Regions from separate parts of the Aurantimonas sp. A3-2-R12 genome, predicted to be linked through region 3. Evidence: riboswitches for the same ligand, from Rfam matches in the RefSeq annotation. Region 3 holds a riboswitch; each other region holds the start of a gene.

Region 1 (6,694 bases), on a different contig from region 3:
GTCGAGCCTGGCGATCTTCTGCTGATCCGGCAGGGGGACGTGGCGCCCGTCGACGGCACAGTCGAAAACAGCCGCGCGATGGTCGACCAGTCGGCGCTGACCGGCGAGTCGATGCCCGTGCGTCTGGAGCATGGGCAAGACGTGATGAGCGGTTCGACCAACGCGGGCGAACCTTTCGACCTGCGCGCCAATCGCCGGGCGGCCGACAGCACTGAACCGCCCCGGGTTTCCCGGAGACCTCATTTCCTGAATGGGGTCATGATGACGAAACAGACATCGAAGAGATATTCGCCGGAGGTCCGCGAGCGGGCAGTCCGAATGGTTTTGGAGCATCAAGGCGAACACGCCTCGCAGTGGGAGGCGATATCGTCGATTGCGGCGAAGATCGGCTGTGCCGGCGAGACGCTGCGCAACTGGGTTCGCCGGGCCGAACGCGACCAGGGCGTTCGCGCCGGTCAGACGAGCGATGAGCGCGACCGGATCAAGGCTCTCGAACGAGAGAACCGCGAGTTGCGGCAGGCCAACGAGATCCTGCGTAAGGCATCGGCGTATTTTGCTCAGGCGGAGCTCGACCGCCCGTTCAGACGATGACGACGTTCATCGACAACCATCGTGACGTCTATGGGGTCGAGCCGATCTGCCGTTCGCCATTGTCGCTCGGACCAATGGCGCGACATGGCTCACTCTGCCGATCGCCCCATCGACGTATCACGAGCACGCGGCTCGCAACCGCGATCCTGATCGTCGCCCGGCCCGCGAACGTCGCGACGACGAACTCTGCCAGGATATTCGCCGTGTCTTCGAAGCGAACTTCGGCGTCTACGGCGTTCGCAAGGTTTGGCGCCAGATGAAGCGTGAAGGCATTGATGTCGCCCGCCGCACCGTTGCCCGACTGATGCGAAGCCTTGGCCTGAAGGGCGTCGTTCGCGGCAAGCCGGTGAAGACGACGATCAGCGACAAGGCTACGCCCTGTCCGCTGGACCTGGTGAACCGGCAGTTTCAGGCTGCGTCGCCGAATGCCCTGTGGGTCAGCGATTTTACCTACGTCGCCACCTGGCGTGGCTTCGTTTACGCGGCCTTTGTTATCGACACCTTCGCCCGCCGGATTGTCGGCTGGCGCGTCTCACGAACGGCCCACGCCGACTTCGTCCTCGACGCCCTGGAGCAGGCGCTCCATGACCGGCGGCCCTTCGCCGGCGGTGGCCTCGTGTGCCATTCCGACCGCGGATCCCAATATGTCAGTATTCGCTACACCGAGCGTCTGGCCGAGGCCGGCATCGAACCTTCTGTCGGAAGCGTCGGAGATTCATATGACAACGCCCTGGCCGAAACGATCAACGGCCTGTTCAAGGCCGAAGTAATCCATCGACGCGGCCCGTGGCGAAGCTTCGAAGCGGTCGAGTTCGCCACCCTCGAATGGGTCGACTGGTTCAACAATCGCCGCCTGCTCGAGCCGATCGGAAATATTCCTCCCGCCGAGGCGGAAGCCGCATACTACGCCCAGCTTGAGGCCATGCCGATCGCCGCGTAGAACTCAAACCAAACGGTCTCCGGGAAACCCGGGGCGGTTCAATGCCGCAGGCTGTCCAAAGACTTCGAGAACCTGTCGCGCAGCGCGCTCGCCTTCCTCAAACTGGCGTCTATCCGCTTCATGATGCGAAGGCTCTGTTTGAAATGAATAACTTTCCGGACCGACTCTAACACTACTTTGGGCGATGTCACGTTGTTTCCTTGGCAAGGATCTTTGTGTAGTTGGGGGGGGCATGAGCAGGACCGCGCCGACGTACAAGAAACACCGCTATAGCGGATGACCGCTCGGAGCCCACTATGACTGATGCTGCATCGCACACATTCGGTCGCAGTGCGGCGGGCGCAGTTATTCGAGGCCAGAACGATCCGCCTCGTCTCGAATTGACATTCTGCTGCGACTGGCCACATATCTGCGGACATGGCCAGGGGTGCTCCGTTCGGGGCTGAGATGCGCGAGACCGCGCGAACCCTTCACAGCTGATCCGGGTAATGCCGGCGGAGCGAGGAAACATGTTCATAGGCGCGCAGGTGTCGCTCTATCCGATGACGTCGGAGTTCGTGGACGTAATCACATCGGGGCTCGCCGCTCTAACCCCCTACTACAGTGAGTTGCGGATCGAGACGGACGACATGTCGACCCTGATGGTCGGCGCGCCCGATCCGCTGATCGACGCGATCCGGGATCTGTTTGCTGCCGCCGCGCGGCAGCCCGATCATGTCACGATGCATGTCACCCTGTCGCGGGGATGTTACGGTGAACCCGACGATCCCAGTTGCCGCTGCGAGACGCTGGCGCGCGCACAGGATGAAACCTTCGAGGAGCGAAAGGCTCTGGCGCGGGACGCGGTCGCCGGCGCGCCGGATCTCGGCGTCGGGATCGACGTCCAGTTCTCGCTCTACGTGCTGGGCCAGGACCGCCACATGGACGAGATCTACGGTTGCATCGAGTTTCTGAAAGGCTCGGGCACTTTCCTGAAGTCCAAGAACTTCTGCACGCGGCTGCGCGGCGATGCAGGCGCGGTGTTCGAGACGGTGCGGCAGGCGTTCCTGCGCTTCGGTCCTGCCGAGGGACATGTCACGATCGACCTGACAGCCTCCGTCAACAGCCCCAGCTTCGCCTGACCCCGCCCGTCGCACAGCCGGTTCGCGTCCGGAGACGTCATGCAATCCCTGCGACACATCCTGCCGACAGTGCTGATCGCTTCGGCGCTTCTACTGGCCTGGCAGGTCTATTGCGCGCTTGCCGGGGTCTCACCGCTGGTGCTGCCCGCGCCGACGGACGTGCTGCGATCCCTCATCGTCGAGCGCGCGCGGATCGGGCCCCATGCGCTCAGCACGATCTGGGTCGCCACGCTGGGCTTCTCCACTTCGGTCCTTTTCGCCTTTGCCGCCTCTGTCGCCCTGCATTTCAGCCCTTGGCTCCAGCGCGGCCTGATGCCGCTGCTCGTCGCCAGCCAGACCATTCCGCTCGTCGCACTGGCGCCGCTGATGATCCTGTGGTTCGGCTTCGGGCTGTTGCCCAAGGTGCTTCTGGTCATCCTGGTCACCTTCTTCCCGATCCTCGTGAGCCTGCTGTCGGGCTACGGCCAGGTGCCGCAGGCCTATCTGGATCTCCTGACCTCGATGCGGGCCGGCAAACTCCGCATCTTTCGGCGTGCGACGCTGCCGGTGGCGCGGGCGTCGTTCTTCGCGGGGCTGAGGATTTCGGCCACCTATGCCATTGTCGCGACGATCTTCGCCGAGTATGCCGGCGCGCGGCAAGGGCTCGGGATCTACATCCTCACCGCCAAGAACAGTTTCCGCGCCGATCTCGTGCTTGCCGCCGTCGTCGTCTCGGCCGGCCTGACCCTGCTGCTCCTGGGTGCGCTGCGTCTGATCGAACGACTCACCGCACACGGCCACCGACGAGGGCGCGATGCTGCGGGTTGAGGGGCTGACGGTCCGGGTGGAGGCGCGGACGCTGGTCACGAATTTTTCGTGCGAGCTTCGGGAGGGGCGGATTACCTGCCTGATTGGGCCCTCGGGCTGCGGCAAGACATCCGTGCTCAAATGGCTCGCCGGCATCCTGCCGCCCGGCATCGAGGCAAAGGGCAGGGTCACGCTCGACGGCGCACCGATCCTGCGCCCGCATCCGAGCATCAGCTATCAGCCGCAGAGCGACGCTCTGTTTCCTTGGCTGACCGTCACCGACAACGCGGCGCTCGGGCTCGAGATGGCGGGACTGCCGCGCAGGGCCGCGCGCGAGAAGGTCGCGGACCTGTTCGTCCCGTTCGGGCTGTCGGGATGCGAAGATCTCTATCCCGACCAGGTCTCGGGCGGCATGCGCCAGCGCGCGGCGTTCCTGCGCACGATCGTGCAGGACAGCCGTTTCGTCCTTCTGGACGAGCCGTTCTCGGCTCTGGACGCCGTGACGCGGCTCAGGATGCAGGACTGGCTTTGCGCTCGTCTGGCCGAGACATTGCGCGGTGTCCTGATGGTTACCCACGATCTACACGAGGCTACACAGATGGCCGACCACATCCTCGTCATGTCGGCGCGGCTGGGCCCCCTTGTCGCCGACATCCCCATCACCACCCCCCGCGAGAGGCGGAGCGAAGTGGCGTTGGCCGAAATCCGCACGACCCTCAGAACCCTGCTACTCAAGGAGTGATACGATGATCCGCAATCTGCTGCTCGCAGCCTGCCTGACCCTGCCAATCGCCGCCGAGGCCCGGGAAAAGGTGACCATCGCCCTCGACTGGACGCTGAACACCAACCACGTCGGCCTGATCGTCGCACGCGACCGCGGGTTTTACGACGAGGCCGGGCTGGAGGTGGAGATCCTGCCCTATTCGGACACCAGCTCGACCGCGCTGCTGGCCGCCGATGTCGCGGATTTCGCCTATATGACCTCGCTCGGTTTCATGAGCGCGCGCCCCGCCGGAGCCGACATCATCGCCCTCTGGGCCACGATGCAGCACGAGGCCGGGCGGCTGGTCTACAACAGCGCCAACGAAGCGATCACCCGCCCGGCGGATCTCTCGGGCAAGACCTATGCCGGCTTCGGCAGCGCCTGGGAGGACGCCCTGATCGGGACGATGATCCGCAACGACGGAGGCGAGCCGGTCTATGACACGGTGACGCTGGGCACCGGCGCATACGAGGCGCTGGCGACGGGGCGCGTCGACTTCACGCTCGAGGTCGCGACCTGGGAAGGCGTGAACAGCGAGCTTCTGGGGCGCGAGCAGTCTTCCTTCACCTACGCCGACTACGGCGTCCCCGATCAGCAGAATGGCTACATCGGCACCCGTGCCGAGATCCTGCAGGACGATCCGGAGACGGTGACGGTCTTCATGAAAGCGACGCAGGCCGGATACGAATGGGCGGTCGATCATCCCGAGGAAGCGGCGGAGCTGCTGATCGCCGCCGGCGACTTCCCGAACCCGGAGCTGGTGCGAGGCTCGATGGAGAAGATCGTCGCGGGCGGCTACATGCGGGACAGCAACGTCCCCGTGGGCAAGATCGACGCCGATCGTTTCGCCGAGATGGCGCAATTCCTCTTCGACAGCGGCGTTCTCAAGGACCCGAGCGGCGCACCGCTGGAGTGGCCGGGAGATGTCGCGGACTGGTTCGACCAGAGCTGGATGGACGAGTGATCCTGAATGCGGTCCTGTTTGGGCATGGCAGCCACGAGGCGGCCTGGCGCAGCCCCGGCATGCGCGCCACCGCACCGCTCGAACTGTCGCATTGGCTGAGTTGCGCGCGGGAGGCAGAGGCCGCCGGGTTCGACGGCCTCTTTCTGGGTGACAGCCTCTGCCTGCAGGACCGTCCAGAGCATCATCCGTCCGAGACGCTCGATCCGCTCATGGTACTGGCGGCGCTGGCCGGAGCGACCGATCGGCTGACGCTGATCGGTACCGCCTCGACCAGCTTCAACCATCCCCTTCACCTCGCCCGGCGTTTCCACAAGCCGCACCACGCGGCCGGTGCGCTCGGCCGCGATCAGAGTGGTGCCGGAGCCGCCAAATCCGTCCAGTACGATCTCGCCACGGCGGGTGCCTGAGCATAGTCCAGTACTGATACCTTGATATCAACCATGCCGTCCTCGGAAATCTTGAAATACTCCGCGTGGACCCGCTGACCCGCTGACCCAAAGACCTCGTCCCCGCCCGTGAACCGCGTCACCACACCTGAGGCGGAGCGAGGGGAACGTCGGTCAGGTTCAGATTGTCAGAAGCCCGCAAGGTCACGTAGGCTGCTGCGCTGAGCGCCTTGCAGTCGGCAAGGGCGCGATCGAACCATCTTTCGCTGAACTCTGTCAGCAGGTGTGACGCCAGCGTGCTCTTGCCAGCATCGCAAAGGATCGCAGCGCTCTCCTGAACGGCGGCGAGCTCCTCGCAGATCAGCGCCTCGATATTGCGCCAGTGGCTGCCCACGTCGCCGAGCAGCTTTTCCTGTTCCTGAAAGGCCAGGTGCATCAGCCGCTTGAATTCGTAGGCCGCAGAGTCGGCGGTCTCGATCCCTTGAGGGACGCGCGATACGACTTCTGGGTTCTGGGTCTCTTTCCGGCGATCAAGGAACCGCGCGCTCTCGCCCGAGGTCAGATAGCGGTGCTGACGATAGGCTGGCGGCACCGAGGTCTGACAGAGCCAGACAGGCATCAGTGGGGCAGTAACCGGGCCGACCGGGGCATGCCACATCATCCTCAGTTCGGGATGGGCGGGATGTTCCAGAGGCACGACCTGCCCGTAGCCCGCTGTGTCGCCGGTCAGGCGTTCGGTCGAAATCGACCAGAACACGTCGGCGAGCCCGATCTTTTCGCGGCGCGACGCACGGCTGTGCATTTCTTCCTCGATCCATACGGCACCCACCCAGGGGCCTTTCCCATCTCCGTAGATGCGGTTGACGTCAAACGGACCCTCGGACGGATCGTACCAGCCCCGCTGACGCGCGGTGCTGATGAAATGCGGCGGAAACCGAAAGTCCGCGTCGGGCGCCTCGGGAATGACCCCGATGTATCCCGGCCGGGACGCTCGGATGCTGTCGTCGCCAAGGCGTTCCGCGACCCAGAGGCCCAGTCCGCCGGCAAACTCGATCACCACCCATGCCTCATCGGGGTCGGCGATGATGTGTGAATTGCCCCCGTAGGTAGAGTAGCCATGACTGGCGATCAGCGATCCGATCA
Region 2 (6,694 bases), on a different contig from region 3:
CGCGACGTTACGAAACACGTCGAGATGGGGGAACAGATTGTTCTCCTGAAAGACGATGCTGAGCGGCCGCTCGGCGGGGGCGACCCCGCTCATGTCGGAGCCGGCGATGCCGACCCGTCCCGAATCGGGGGTCGCGAAACCGGCCGCCAGATCGAGCAGCGTCGACTTTCCCGCGCCGCTCGGGCCGATCACCGCCAGCCATTCGCCCTCGATCACCTTGAGATCGAACCGCATGTCGCTGCCCTCATAGGCCAGGCGAACGTCTTCGAAGGATAAGGCCGGCACCTCGCTCATCGCTTTTCTCCCGCGCCTGCCAGCCCGCGCTCGGCCAGCACCATCAGGCCGAGGCACAAAATTCCGAGAATCAGCGCCAGACCGGCCGCGTCGCTGGTGCGATAGCTCCCCATGCGCTGCAACAGCAGATAGGGCAGCGTGACGAGGTCCTGGTTGCCGAACAGGGCGATCGCGCCGAGATCGCCGAGCGAAATCGCCAGCGCGAAGGCGAAGGCGAGGCCGAGCGCGGGACGCATGGCCGGCCAATCGACGAAGCGCAGCCGCGACAGGCCGGCGAGCCCCAGACTGTCCGCCAGTCGCCCGGTCGCCTGATTGGCGGCGGCCAGCGCCGGCCCGACGATCCGCACGATGAACGGCACGGCCATGGCGGCGTTGGTGGCGACGACGACATAAGGCGCGGCGGCGAAGACGTCGGTGACCTCACGCAACGCCAGAAACCAGCCGGCTCCGACGACGATCGGCGGCACCACGAGAACGAGGCTGGCGGCCGTCTCCAGCCCCTTGCGCGCCGTGTCTCGCCCACGACGAGCCCCGGACGGCGCGCCGCGCAAGGCTTCGAGGGCGAGGATCACCAGGACCGAGATGACAAGCGCCAGCGATGCCGCGGCAAGGGCGATGACCAGGCTGGTCAGCGCCGCGCGCCGGACCGCCGGATCGACGGCGAGCGAGACGAGGTCCGCCTGCAATCCGCGCACCAGAACCGCGACGAAGGGCGACAGGACGAAGGCTACTCCGAGCGACAGGATCGCGGCATCCATCGCCGCCCTCGCCCGGCTCGGCCGGTCGTAGCGCAGCGCCCGGCCGCCGAGCCCGAAACCAGCCGCGACATCGCCGCCGAGCCGGGTCGCGAACCACAGGATGATGGCGGTCAGGGCGATTTGCAGGAGCGACAGCGCGATCGCCCGGCCGGGATCGAACTCATAGCGAAGCGCCTGATAGATCGCGACTTCCAGCGTCGTCGCGCGGGGTCCGCCGCCGAGGACGAGGACGAGCGTGAAGCTCGTCACACAGAGCATGAAGACGAGGCTGGCGGCCGCCGGCAGGCTGGCGCGGATCGCCGGCCATTCGAGCAGCCGGAAGGTGGCGAGCGGCGTCAGGGACAATTGCCCGGCGAGCTTCCAGCTTTCGGCCGGCACGCGATCCAGCGCCGCCACCATCAGCCGCGCGGCCAGCGGCAGGTTGAAGAAGACATGGGCGATCAGTATGCCGGCAAGCCCATAGACGTCGAGGCGCGGCAGCCCGATCGCGGCGAAGGCGCCGGACAGCACGCCGTTGCGACCCCAGATCGTGATAATGGCCAGCGCCCCGACGAGAACCGGCAGCGCCTGCGGCAAGAGGAACAGCCGCAGCACCGCCCGGCGTCCGGGAAAGCGGGCGCGGTGGAGCGCGGCGGCCAGCGGCACCGCGCCGGCAAGTGACAAGAGCGTCGACAGCGCCGCCTGCTCCAGGGTGAAGAGCACGACGCCCCGGATATAGCGGTCGGCGAAGAGCGCCGGCAGATCGGGCACGGCACCCGTCGCCGCGAGCAGGAACACGAAAGCGCCGCCGAGAAAGACGATCAGGACCGCGGCGGCGGCAAAGCCGAGGCCGATGCGAAGGGTCCGGTCGGTGGCGCCGGTCATGGCCGCGCGCGCGAGCGAGCCCCGCCGCGCCGTCCACCGCGGACGCCCAGGCGCATCAGCGGCCGATCGCCTCGAGCCATTCCTGCGTCCAGGCCTTGCGGTTCGCCGCAACCGTCTCGGGATCGATGAACAGCGGCGTCTCCACCTTGACCAACCGGTCGAACGCCTCCGGCATTTCGATGCCGTCGATCACCGGCAGCGTCCAGTTGGTGGTCGGAATGATCGACTGGATTTCGGGGGTCAGCATGAATTTTAGGAATTGGCGCGCCAGATCCGGCTGATCGGCGTTCTTGAGCAGGCCCGCGACCTCGATCTGGAGATACTGGCCTTCCGAAAAGGCCGCGGCCTGATAGCGCTCGGAGCCTTCCTCGACCATGTGATAGGCCGGCGATGTCGTATAGCTCAGCACCAGCGGCACCTCGCCATTGGTGAACAGGCCATAGGCCTCGCTCCAGCCGGGCGTGACAGTCAGAATGCGGTCGGAGAGCTTTGCCCATTTGGCTTTCGCCTCCTCGCCATAGACCGCTTTCATCCATAAAAGCAGGCCGAGGCCCGGGGTCGAGGTCCGCGCGTCCTCGATGGCGATCTTCTGCTCGGAATCGCCGGACACGAGGTCGTCGAGGCTCTTCGGCGGATTGTCGATAGCCTCGGTGTCGTAGACGACGGCGAGATAGGAATAGTCGTAGGGCACGAAGACCGGATCGGAAAAGCCCGTCGGCACCGTCAGCTTGGACAGATCGACGCCGCTGTCGGCGAACAGGCCCGTCGCCTTGGCTTCGGGAATGAGGTCGGAGGTCAGCCCGAGAGCGATGTCGGCGTCGCTCGTCTCGCCCTCCAGCTTCAGCCGGTTGAGGATCGCGACCCCATCCTCCAGGCCGACGAACTTCAGGTCGCAATCGCAGACGGCCTCGAACGCCGCCTCGATCTTAGGCCCCGGACCCCATTCGGGCGTGAAGCTTTCATAGGTATAGATGGTGAGCGTCGGCTTGGCGTCCTGCGCCACGGCGGGAGTCACGAAAGTGGACAGCGCGGCGAGGACAGCGGCGCCAGACAAAAGTTGCGAACGGATGGGAGTCATGGCGGGGCCTTTCGATGCCGCGACGTCGGAAGAGCCGCGCCGCGAGGGCCTCGCGAACGCCCGCAATCCCTCCGCCGGTACGATCCGGATCAGGTTCGACGGGTTGGCGCGACGCCTCTCAGCCCGAAGGCACCCCGTGTGAGCTGCCGAAGATTTAGCGGCAAGCTCCGCCACCGGCAAGGGCAACCAGTCCGACGGCCACTGCTTCGAGCGGGTGGACACGTTTTCCCCCTCCCCTTCGCCGCTTCCACGCGCTAGATCACGGCGCCATGCGCTTCACGATCCTTCTTGCCGGCCGCGTCGATCCGACACCCGCCCTTGCTAATGCAGTATCCGGCACGCGAGTGATCGCCGCCGACGACGGAATTCGCCATGCCACGGCGTTGGGGCTCACCCCGGAACTGTGGGTCGGCGATTTCGATTCCAGCCCGGCGATTGCGGCCGGCGAATTCTCCGACATTCCCCGCGAGACCTTTCCGAGCGACAAGGACCAGACCGACGGCGAACTCGCCATCGACGCGGCGGTCGCTCGGGGCGCGAGCCGGCTGCTGCTTGTCGGCGCGCTCGGCGGTCCACGCAGCGACCATACCTTCGCCCATCTCATCCTGGCGCTGCGCTTTGCCGCGCGCGGCCTCGATGTCGAGCTGTTCGACGGCCGTGAGCATGGTTGGCCGCTGTCCCCGGAGCCGCGCCGCTTCGATCTGACCCCCGGCGCGCAATTCTCGATCCTGAAATTCTCGGATCTGTCGGGACTGACAGTCGTGGGCGCGAAATGGCCGCTGGCCGATGTCGACGTGCCGTTCCATTCGATCCTGACCCAATCGAACGAGGCGCTCGGCGAGATCGTCGTCGGGTTGCAGGAGGGCTCAGCGATGCTGATCGCCCAGGCCGACCCCACGGTGCGGTGAGGCGATGCCGAGCGGTTCAATCCTCCCGGAAGGCCCTTGAGAAACTGTCGGTGATGGGCCTGGCGAGATATTCCAGGAAGGTGCGCTCGCCGGTCGCGATATAGGCCTCCACCGGCATGCCCGGATAAATCTGGTCGCGGCTGATTTCGGGTGGCAGGTCGTCGATCATGCTGAGCCGGGCGGTGTAGTAGGGTTGCCGGGTGGTCTGGTCGATCAGCCGGTCGGCGGAAAGATAGGTGACCTTCGCCTCCACGGTCGGCGTGGTGCGCGTATTGAGCGCGCTGAACCGCAGCCGGGCCCTTTGTCCGAGCGAGATGACGTCGACATCCTGCGGCGAGACCCGAGCCTCGATGAGGAGATCTTCGCCGGTCGGCAGGAGTTCGAGGAGCTGATCGCCAGGCCCCACTACGCTGCCGGAGGCATTCACGCTCATCTTGATGATGATCCCATCGCTCGGCGAACGAACGATGATGCGATCGAGCACATCCTCGGCCGACCGCAGCTGTTCTTCGGTATCGGAGATCTGCGCCCGGATTTCATTGAGCTGCGTCACCGCGGTCTCGACGCGCTGCGTTTCGAGCCGCGCCAGCTGCGCCTGCGCTTCGACGATCTGGATTTTCGCCGCCAGAATGCTGGAAACACCCTGCCCTACCTGACCGACCAGATCTGCCTCGCTGCGAAGCAGCGCGGTATATTCCGAGCGATTGGTCAGGCCCTTGTCCAGCAGCGTGCGCTTGCGCGACACTTCCTCCCGAACGACTTCGAGTTGGCGCTCGATCGCCGTCTGCTGCGCGGTCATCCCCTCGATCTGCTCGCGGAGGGCCTGGACACGCTGGCCCATGATCACCTGTTCCTGGCGGTGACGGTCCAATCGGGCGGTGAACTCGCGTTCCTGCTCGATGAGAAGATCGCCGATGCCTTCTGTCCCTGCCAACTGACGCAACACCGGCGGAAACGACAACATCTCCAGGCCGTCGCGCTCGGAGGTCAGCCGCTCGGTCCGCGCCTCCAGGCCAACCATCTGTTTCTGCAGACGATTGCGTTGCGCTTTGGGAGCTGTCGGATCCAGGGCGAACAGCGCTTGTCCCGCCTTGATGCGCTCACCCTCGCGCACGAGGATGCTCCGTACGATCCCACCTTCCAGATGCTGGACCCCCCTGGTTCTTGCCGGCCGCCGCGACCACCCCCGGCGCGACCGCGGCGCTCGCCAGCGGCGCCAGTGCGGCCCAAGCCCCGAAGCCCAACAGGAAGATCGCCGAGAGCGCGACTCCCGTCACGGTGATCAGGCGTATTCCGGTCTTGACGTCGCTAGCCCAGCCGTCGCTGTTCTTCGTCATGGGTATCCGCTCCATTGTCGGCGACCGCGCCATCAAGCCGCCGGTCAGCTGTCAGCCGTCTCGGGGTTCCGCCCGCCGGCGACCACGGCCGGAAAACGCCCGGTGACGACCGGGAACGATGCCGGCGAGGCCTCCGCCCGATCGTTGGAAGCCGCCCGCGCGGCCTCCTGGGCCGCCTTCGCCTTCTGGACCTGGCGCGCGAACACCTCTTGCCGCGGCCCGAAATCCTGCACGGCCCCGTCGCGCAGGATCATGATCTTGTCGGCCCGTTCGGCAATCGGCCGGCGCTGTGTGACCAGGAGCACCGTCACCTTCGCCTCGCGGGCCGATGCAAGCGCCTTGTCCAGCGCCATCTCGCCTTCGGTGTCGAGATTGGCGTTGGGCTCGTCGAGAACGAGCAGCTTCGGCGATCCATAAAATGCCCGGGCCACACCGACGCGCTGGCGTTGTCCGCCGGACAATTGTTGTCCCGCCGGCCCGATGATCGTGTCATAGCCCTTCGGCAATCGCTGGATCAGGTCGTGAACCTCGGCTTTCCTCGCCGCATCGATGATTGCCTCATCATGCGCGTCGGGATCGAATCTGGCGATGTTTTGCGCGATCGTCCCCGGTAGGAGCTCAACGTCCTGGGCCAGATAACCGACATGGCGTCCGAGATTCTCCCTGTCCCAGTTGCGGATATCGGCCCCATCGACACGAATGGCGCCCGAACGGATATCGATGCCCCCGACGATGGCGCGCATGAGCGTCGATTTGCCGGCGCCCGAGGGACCAACCACCACGACGCAGTCGCCGACCGGAATCTCGGCCGAGATCCGTTTGAGCAACGGGTCGGCGTTCGGTGCATTGGGCGGAAACACGACGACATTCTCGAGCGACAGGCGCCCGACGGGATCGGGCAGATCGGTCGCGGCGGGCTTGGTTCCAAGCACGGCGAGCAGCACGCTTAGCCGGCCCCAGGCCTTGCGCGCATCGACGGCGGGCTTCCACCCGGCGATGACCTGGTCGATCGGCTGGAGTCCGCGACCGGAAATCAGCGAGGAGGCGAAGATCATCCCGGCGGTCATTTCGCCAGCCAGCACCAGATAGCCGCCATAGCCGAGGATGGCGATCTGCAATCCGATGCGAAGCGTGCGGGAGACACCGGCATAGATCGCATTGATGCGGTTCAGCCGGTCCTGCGCGTCGAGCGACCGCGCTTCCTGTCCGCCCCATGCTCCCACGACATTGCCCACCATGCCCATCGCCGTGATACTTTCGGCGCCGCGGGCGAAGGACTGCGCCGCGAGCATCGCGGCCATCGCCTGCTCGCCGGCTTCGCCGACCGGGCGCTGCATCGCGTGCTGATTGGCCCAGGCGAGCAAAGCCAGGACGGTCGCGCCACCCAGCGTCAGCCAGAAAAGATGCGGGTGGATGAAATAGAGAATCCCGATGAAGAACGGAACGAAGGGCAGG
Region 3 (6,694 bases):
GCTCGCGGGGCTGGAGCACATCTCTTCCGGTGAGATCCTGATCGGCGACCGGGTGGTCAATGCCTTGCCGCCGAAGGACCGCGATATCGCCATGGTCTTCCAGAACTATGCGCTTTACCCGCATATTTCCGTGGCGGAGAACATGGCGTTTTCGCTGATGCTCAAGGGTGCCTCGAAGAACGAGATCGAAGCCCGGGTCAAGCCCGCCGCCGAAATCCTCGGCCTGACCCATCTGCTCGACCGTTATCCGCGCCAGCTTTCCGGCGGCCAACGCCAGCGCGTCGCCATGGGGCGGGCGATCGTGCGCGAGCCGCAGGTGTTCCTGTTCGACGAGCCGCTGTCGAATCTCGACGCCAAGCTGCGCGTCTCGATGCGCTCCGAGATGAAGAATCTCCACCAGCGCCTGAAGACCACCACCGTCTACGTCACCCACGACCAGATCGAGGCGATGACCATGGCCGACAAGATCGTCGTCATGCACGACGGGATCGTCGAGCAGGTCGGCACGCCGCTGGAGCTCTACGACCGTCCCGACAATCTTTTCGTCGCTGGTTTCATCGGCTCGCCGGCGATGAACATGGTGACCGGCGCGGCCGATCCGGACGACCGAACATATTTCGTCACGGGCGATGGACATCGACTGCCGATCGCGCGGCCGGGCAAGGTCGAGCCTGGACGCGAGACGATCTACGGCGTGCGACCGGAGGGGATGAGCCTCGGCGGTGACGTGCCGCTCAAGGTCGAGGTGGTTGAGCCGACAGGCTCCGAGACCCACGTCATCGCCAAGCTTGGCCAGACCGAGATAATCTGCGTCTTCCGTGAGCGCATTTCCGAAGGGCCGGGAGACGAGCTGCGGGTGTCGATCGACCCGAACGCGGTGCATCTGTTCGACGCCAAGTCCGGGGCGCGCGTCTCGGAGTGATCTCAGTCGGCACGCGTCTGGCCTAAGCGGCCTGTCGATGCCAACAATGAGAGACTAAGCCAGACAGACCGTCGCGGCAGCGGGAGGCCGCCGACGGAGAGTGCAGGGAGCGCTTCCGCTCAAGAGGAGGAGATAGCAATGACGATCAATCGCAGAACACTTCTACAGGGTACGGCGGGCCTCGCGGCGAGCGCGGCATTCGGCGGAATGCTCGGAAATGGCCGCGCCTTCGCGCAAGGGGCCATGCCGGAATTCAAGCCGGAAGAGGGCGCAAGTCTCAGGCTGCTTCGCTGGGTGCCGTTCGTGTCCGGTGAGGAAGAAGCCTGGAACGCCAACACCAAGGCGTTTACCGAGGCGACCGGCGTCGAGGTCCAGATCGACCAGGAAAGCTGGGAGGACGTGCGTCCCAAGGCGGCTGTCGCGGCCAATGTCGGCTCCGGCCCCGATATGGTGATGAGCTGGTTCGACGATCCGTTCCAGTATCCCGACAAGCTCGTCGACGTCACCGACGTCGCCACCGCGCTCGGCGAGCAGAGCGGCGGCTGGTACGAGGGCCTGGAAGGCTACGCCAAGCAGGGCGACAAGTTCATCGCCGTCCCGCTGACCGCGATCGGCAACGCCATCTGCTATCGCGACAGCCATATGAAGGCGGCCGGGTTCGACGAGTTCCCGCAAGATACCGACGGCTTCCTCGAGCTTTGCAAAGCGATGCAGGCCAAGGGCACGCCCGCCGGATTCCCGCACGGCAAGGCCGTCGGCGACGGCAACAACTACGCGCACTGGCTGTTGTGGAGCCATGGCGGCATGACCGTCGACGAGAGTGGTAAGCCGGCGATCGACAGCCCCGAGACCAAAGCCGCGATCGAATACGCCAAGGCGCTCTACGCGACCTTCATCCCGGGCACCGAGAGCTGGCTCGACATCAACAACAACCGCGCCTTTCTGGCCGGACAGATCTCGCTGACGGCAAACGGAGTCTCACTCTACTACGCCGCCAAGAAAGACCCCGCGATGGCGGAGATCGCCGAGGACATGCGCACGACCAACCTGCCGATCGGTCCGGTCGGCAAGTCGGTGGAACTGCACCAGACCTCGACGATCAACGTCTTCAAGCACACCAAATACCCGGAGGCGGCCAAGGCCTACATCGCCTTCATGTACCAGCCCGATCAGATGAACGCCTGGATTCAGGGTGCCAGCGCCTATTGCTGCCAGCCGTTGAAGGCGTTCGCCGACAATCCGATCTGGACCTCGGACCCGATCCACGAGCCCTATTCCAAGGCGTCGGCGAGCTTGCGCCCGAACGGCTTTGCCGGGCCGCTCGGACCCTCGTCGGCCGGCGTGATGGCCGACTATGTGGTCGTCGACATGTTTGCGGAGGCGGTCACCGGTCAACGGACGGCCGAAGAGGCGATCGCCAACGCCGAGCGGCGTATCGCCCGCTACTACCGCTAACCAAACGAGGGGCGCCGGCGATCGCTGGCGCCCCTTGGCGTTTTCGACCATCAAGACCGCAGCGATGTGGCGTGATTTACCCGATCCCGTGGGCCGGGCAGCAAAAGAGGAACGAGCAAGCGATGTCGAGCGTCCAGGCGGTACCGCGGCCATCCATCCTGCGCCGGTTCGTGCAAAGCCGGAACGGCCTCGGGCTGCTGTTCATGCTGCCGGCGGCGATCTTCTTGCTGTTCTTCCTCACCTATCCGCTCGGGCTCGGCGTCTGGCTGGGCTTTACCGATACGACCATCGGTCGCACCGGCGTCTTCGTCGGTCTGGAAAACTACGCCTGGCTATTCGACGATCCGGTGTTCTGGCTGTCGGTCTACAACACCGTCCTCTACACCTTCGTCGCCTCGGTGCTGAAGTTCGTGCTCGGCCTTTGGCTGGCTCTGATCCTCAACGAGCGCCTGCCGTTCAAGAACTTCTTCCGAGCGATCATCCTGCTGCCCTGGGTGGTGCCGACAGTCCTGTCGGCGCTAGCCTTCTGGTGGATCTACGATTCACAGTTCTCGATCATTTCCTGGGTGCTCATGCAGTGGGGCTGGATCGACACGCCGATCAACTTCCTCGGCGATCCGAACAAGGCCCGCGCCTCGGTCATCGCGGCCAATGTCTGGCGCGGCATTCCGTTCGTGGCGATCTCGCTGCTCGCGGGGCTGCAGACGATCCCGCAATCGCTGAACGAGGCCGCGGCGCTCGACGGCGCGACGCCGTGGCAGCGTTTCACCAAGATCACCCTGCCGCTGCTGACGCCTATCATCGCCGTGGTGATGACCTTCTCGGTGCTGTTCACCTTCACCGATTTCCAGCTGATCTACGTCTTGACGCGCGGCGGCCCGGTCAACGCGACGCATCTGATGGCGACGCTCTCGTTCCAGCGCGCCATTCCCGGCGGCCAGCTCGGTGAGGGCGCGGCGATCGCCGTCGCCATGATTCCTTTCCTGCTCGCCGCGATCCTGTTCTCGTTCTTCGGGCTGCAGCGACGCAAATGGCAGCAGGGCGCGGCCGATTGAGGAGATATGACCCCGTGAGCCAAGAAACGCTTCCCGGCCGCACCGTCGCCGTGCATGACGACACCGAAGGCATGCAGCAGTTCAACTCGCTGCCGCGCCGCATCCTCGTGGTCTATCTGCCCTTGGCGGTGTTCGTGTTCGTGCTGCTGTTCCCATTCTACTGGATGGCGATCACGGCGGTAAAACCGAACCACCAGCTGACCAACTATACCGACTATAGCCCGTTCTGGGTGGTCAAGCCGACGCTCGAGCATATCCGCTTCCTGCTCTTCGAGACCTCCTATCCGGGCTGGCTGTGGAACACCATGCTGGTCTCCGTTGCCTCGACGGCGATTGCGCTGGCCGCCTCGGTCTTCGCCGCCTACGCGATCGAACGGGTGCGCTTCACCGGCGCGCGGGTCACCGGTCTGTTGATCTTTCTCGCTTATCTCGTGCCGCCGTCGATCCTGTTCATTCCGCTCGCCTTCATCGTTTTCAATGTCGGCATCTTCGATTCCCGGCTGGCGCTGATCCTGACCTATCCGACCTTCCTCATCCCGTTCTGCACCTGGCTGCTGATGGGCTATTTCCGCACCATCCCCTTCGAGCTGGAAGAGAGCGCGCTGGTGGACGGGGCGACGCGCTGGCAGATCCTGACCAAGGTGGTGCTGCCTTTGGCCGTGCCCGGCCTGATCTCCGCCGGCATCTTCGCCTTCACGCTGTCCTGGAACGAGTTCATCTACGCGCTGACCTTCATCTCCTCGTCGGAGAACAAGACAATCCCGGTCGGCGTGCTGACCGAGCTTGTGCGCGGCGACATCTACGAATGGGGGGCGCTGATGGCCGGGGCTCTGCTCGGCTCGCTCCCCGTCGTCATCCTCTACTCCTTCTTCGTCGACTATTACGTCTCGTCGATGACCGGCGCGGTGAAGGAATAGGCGCTTCCGCGGTGCTTTCACGACATTTGGCGGTCCGGTCTCCAGGTCGGCGCAGATCGCCGTTGACTTTGGCCGCTGAATTGATAGCGTTTGCTCGTCCAAGGGGAGTTCCGGCAAGGAACTGAGAGGCCGACGGCTCAAGAAGCGCGCGGCGACCCTACGAACCTGATCCAGTTGACACTGGCGTAGGGATGGAGTGAGCCGCTTCCCGATCCGTTTTCCCCTTTGACGACCCGCCGCCTACGCGGCGCGTTCTCTGGCGACGACAATCGGGGAAGAGGCATCGGGAAACCCCGGTGTGAAGCGGCCCAATCTTACCCAAACCGCGGAACTGGATCTCCTTGTCGAACAGGAGAGCCTATGAACGCCCAGACTCCCACCGTTATTGCCCCCACCGTGACCAGCGGCCCGCTGCCAGCATCCCGCAAGATCTGGCGCGCCGGTACGCTCCACCCCGAAGTCCGCGTCCCGATGCGCGAGATCTCCGTGCATCCGACCGCCGGCGAGCCGCCGGTCACTGTCTATGATTCCTCCGGTCCCTATACGGACGACACGGCAACAACCGATATCGCCGCCGGCCTTCCCCGCAAGCGGCGCGATTGGACGCTCGCGGCCGGAGACGTCGAGGACTATGCCGGCCGGGTGGTCCGGCCGGAAGACAATGGCGTTACCTCCGACGCCAAGCGCGTTCCGACCTTTCCTGTCTCCCATGCACCGCTGCGGGCGAAGAGCGGCAAGGCCGTCACCCAGATCGCCTATGCCCGCGCCGGCATCGTCACTCCGGAAATGGAGTTCGTCGCGATCCGCGAGAATCTCGGGCGCGAGCAGGCCAAGGCCCAGCTGGAGCGGGACGGTCATCCCTTTTCCGCCACCATCCCCGATTTCATCACCCCCGAATGGGTGCGCGACGAGGTGGCGTCGGGCCGGGCGATCATTCCTGCCAACATCAACCATCCCGAACTCGAGCCGATGGCGATCGGGCGCAATTTCCTGGTCAAGATCAACGCCAATATCGGCAATTCGGCCGTGACCTCGTCGATGGCCGAAGAGGTCGAGAAGATGGTCTGGTCGATCCGCTGGGGCGCCGACACGGTCATGGACCTGTCGACCGGCCGCAACATCCACGACATCCGCGAGTGGATCATCCGCAATGCGCCGGTGCCGATCGGCACCGTGCCGCTCTACCAGGCGCTGGAGAAGGTCGACGGGATCGCCGAGAATCTGACCTGGGAGGTCTATCGCGACACGCTGATCGAGCAGGCCGAGCAGGGCGTCGACTATTTCACCATCCATGCCGGCGTGCGGCTGCGTCACATCCCGCTCACCGTCGAGCGGGTCACCGGCATCGTCTCTCGCGGCGGCTCGATCATGGCCAAATGGTGCCTGCACCACCACAAGGAGAGCTTCCTCTACGAGCATTTCGAGGAAATCTGCGACATCTGCCGGATGTACGACGTGTCCTTCTCGCTCGGCGACGGCCTGCGTCCGGGCTCGATCGCCGACGCCAACGACAAGGCACAGTTCGCCGAACTGGAAACGCTCGGCGAACTGACGCAGATCGCCTGGGCCAAGGACTGTCAGGTGATGATCGAGGGCCCCGGCCATGTGCCGATGCACAAGATCAAGGAAAACGTCGATCTGCAGATGAAGGTCTGCGGCGAGGCGCCGTTCTATACGCTCGGGCCCTTGGTCACCGATATCGCGCCGGGCTACGACCACATCACCAGCGGCATCGGCGCGGCGATGATCGGCTGGTTCGGCACGGCGATGCTCTGTTACGTGACGCCGAAGGAGCATCTGGGCCTGCCCGACCGCGACGACGTCAAGGTCGGGGTGATCACCTACAAGATCGCAGCCCACGCCGCCGATCTCGCCAAGGGTCACCCGGCCTCGCAGCTGCGCGACGACGCGCTGTCGCGGGCCCGATTCGAGTTTCGCTGGGAGGACCAGTTCAACCTCTCGCTGGATCCGGAAACGGCGCGCTCGCTGCACGACGAGACGCTGCCCAAGGAGGCGCACAAGACGGCGCATTTCTGCTCCATGTGCGGCCCGAAATTCTGCTCCATGAAGATCTCCCACGATATCCGCGCCGAGGCGCAGAAAGAGGGGATGGAGGAGATGGCCCGCAAATACCGTGAGGGCGGCGATCTTTATATGCCGGCGAACGCGGCCGGCGAAGCGGCGGAGTAGGCCGATGCAGATCGCGGTTCTCGGCGCCGGTGTCGCGGGGCTGGCCTCCGCCACCGTGCTCGCCGAGCGGGGTGCTTCGGTGACGGTGTTCGAGCGTGGCGCCGCCATCGGGGAGGGCGCGGCGTCGCGTCTCGCCGGCGCCATGCTGGCGCCGT

What was found. A riboswitch is a leader RNA that binds a small molecule or an ion and turns the genes downstream of it on or off. The one in region 3 is predicted to bind thiamine pyrophosphate.
Region 1: another riboswitch for thiamine pyrophosphate. It lies ahead of VSX60_RS19605 (YkoF family thiamine/hydroxymethylpyrimidine-binding protein); the one in region 3 lies ahead of thiC (phosphomethylpyrimidine synthase ThiC).
Region 2: another riboswitch for thiamine pyrophosphate. It lies ahead of thiB (thiamine ABC transporter substrate binding subunit); the one in region 3 lies ahead of thiC (phosphomethylpyrimidine synthase ThiC).

The regions. Positions count from the first base shown of each region.
Region 1 is NZ_JAYXIH010000053.1:5,232-11,925, forward strand. Features, by position in the region: partial or broken gene VSX60_RS19590 (P-type ATPase) at 1-213, shown strand, start outside; partial or broken gene VSX60_RS19595 (IS3 family transposase) at 262-1,531, shown strand; AL1L pseudoknot at 546-700, shown strand; partial or broken gene VSX60_RS19600 (IS5/IS1182 family transposase) at 1,571-1,678, shown strand; TPP riboswitch at 1,945-2,051, shown strand; gene VSX60_RS19605 (YkoF family thiamine/hydroxymethylpyrimidine-binding protein) at 2,041-2,652, shown strand; gene VSX60_RS19610 (ABC transporter permease) at 2,692-3,459, shown strand; gene VSX60_RS19615 (ABC transporter ATP-binding protein) at 3,446-4,180, shown strand; gene VSX60_RS19620 (ABC transporter substrate-binding protein) at 4,185-5,165, shown strand; gene VSX60_RS22640 (LLM class flavin-dependent oxidoreductase) at 5,162-5,572, shown strand; gene VSX60_RS19635 (C69 family dipeptidase) at 5,691-6,694, opposite strand, start outside.
Region 2 is NZ_JAYXIH010000007.1:106,273-112,966, reverse strand. Features, by position in the region: gene VSX60_RS05965 (thiamine ABC transporter ATP-binding protein) at 1-294, opposite strand, end outside; gene thiP (thiamine/thiamine pyrophosphate ABC transporter permease) at 291-1,916, opposite strand; gene thiB (thiamine ABC transporter substrate binding subunit) at 1,972-2,994, opposite strand; TPP riboswitch at 3,043-3,141, opposite strand; gene VSX60_RS05950 (thiamine diphosphokinase) at 3,264-3,902, shown strand; gene VSX60_RS05945 (HlyD family type I secretion periplasmic adaptor subunit) at 3,919-5,016, opposite strand; gene VSX60_RS05940 (hypothetical protein) at 5,003-5,239, opposite strand; gene VSX60_RS05935 (type I secretion system permease/ATPase) at 5,284-6,694, opposite strand, start outside.
Region 3 is NZ_JAYXIH010000032.1:38,575-45,268, forward strand. Features, by position in the region: gene VSX60_RS15955 (ABC transporter ATP-binding protein) at 1-922, shown strand, start outside; gene VSX60_RS15960 (ABC transporter substrate-binding protein) at 1,061-2,377, shown strand; gene VSX60_RS15965 (carbohydrate ABC transporter permease) at 2,500-3,432, shown strand; gene VSX60_RS15970 (carbohydrate ABC transporter permease) at 3,504-4,349, shown strand; TPP riboswitch at 4,441-4,558, shown strand; gene thiC (phosphomethylpyrimidine synthase ThiC) at 4,710-6,539, shown strand; gene VSX60_RS15980 (FAD-dependent oxidoreductase) at 6,544-6,694, shown strand, end outside.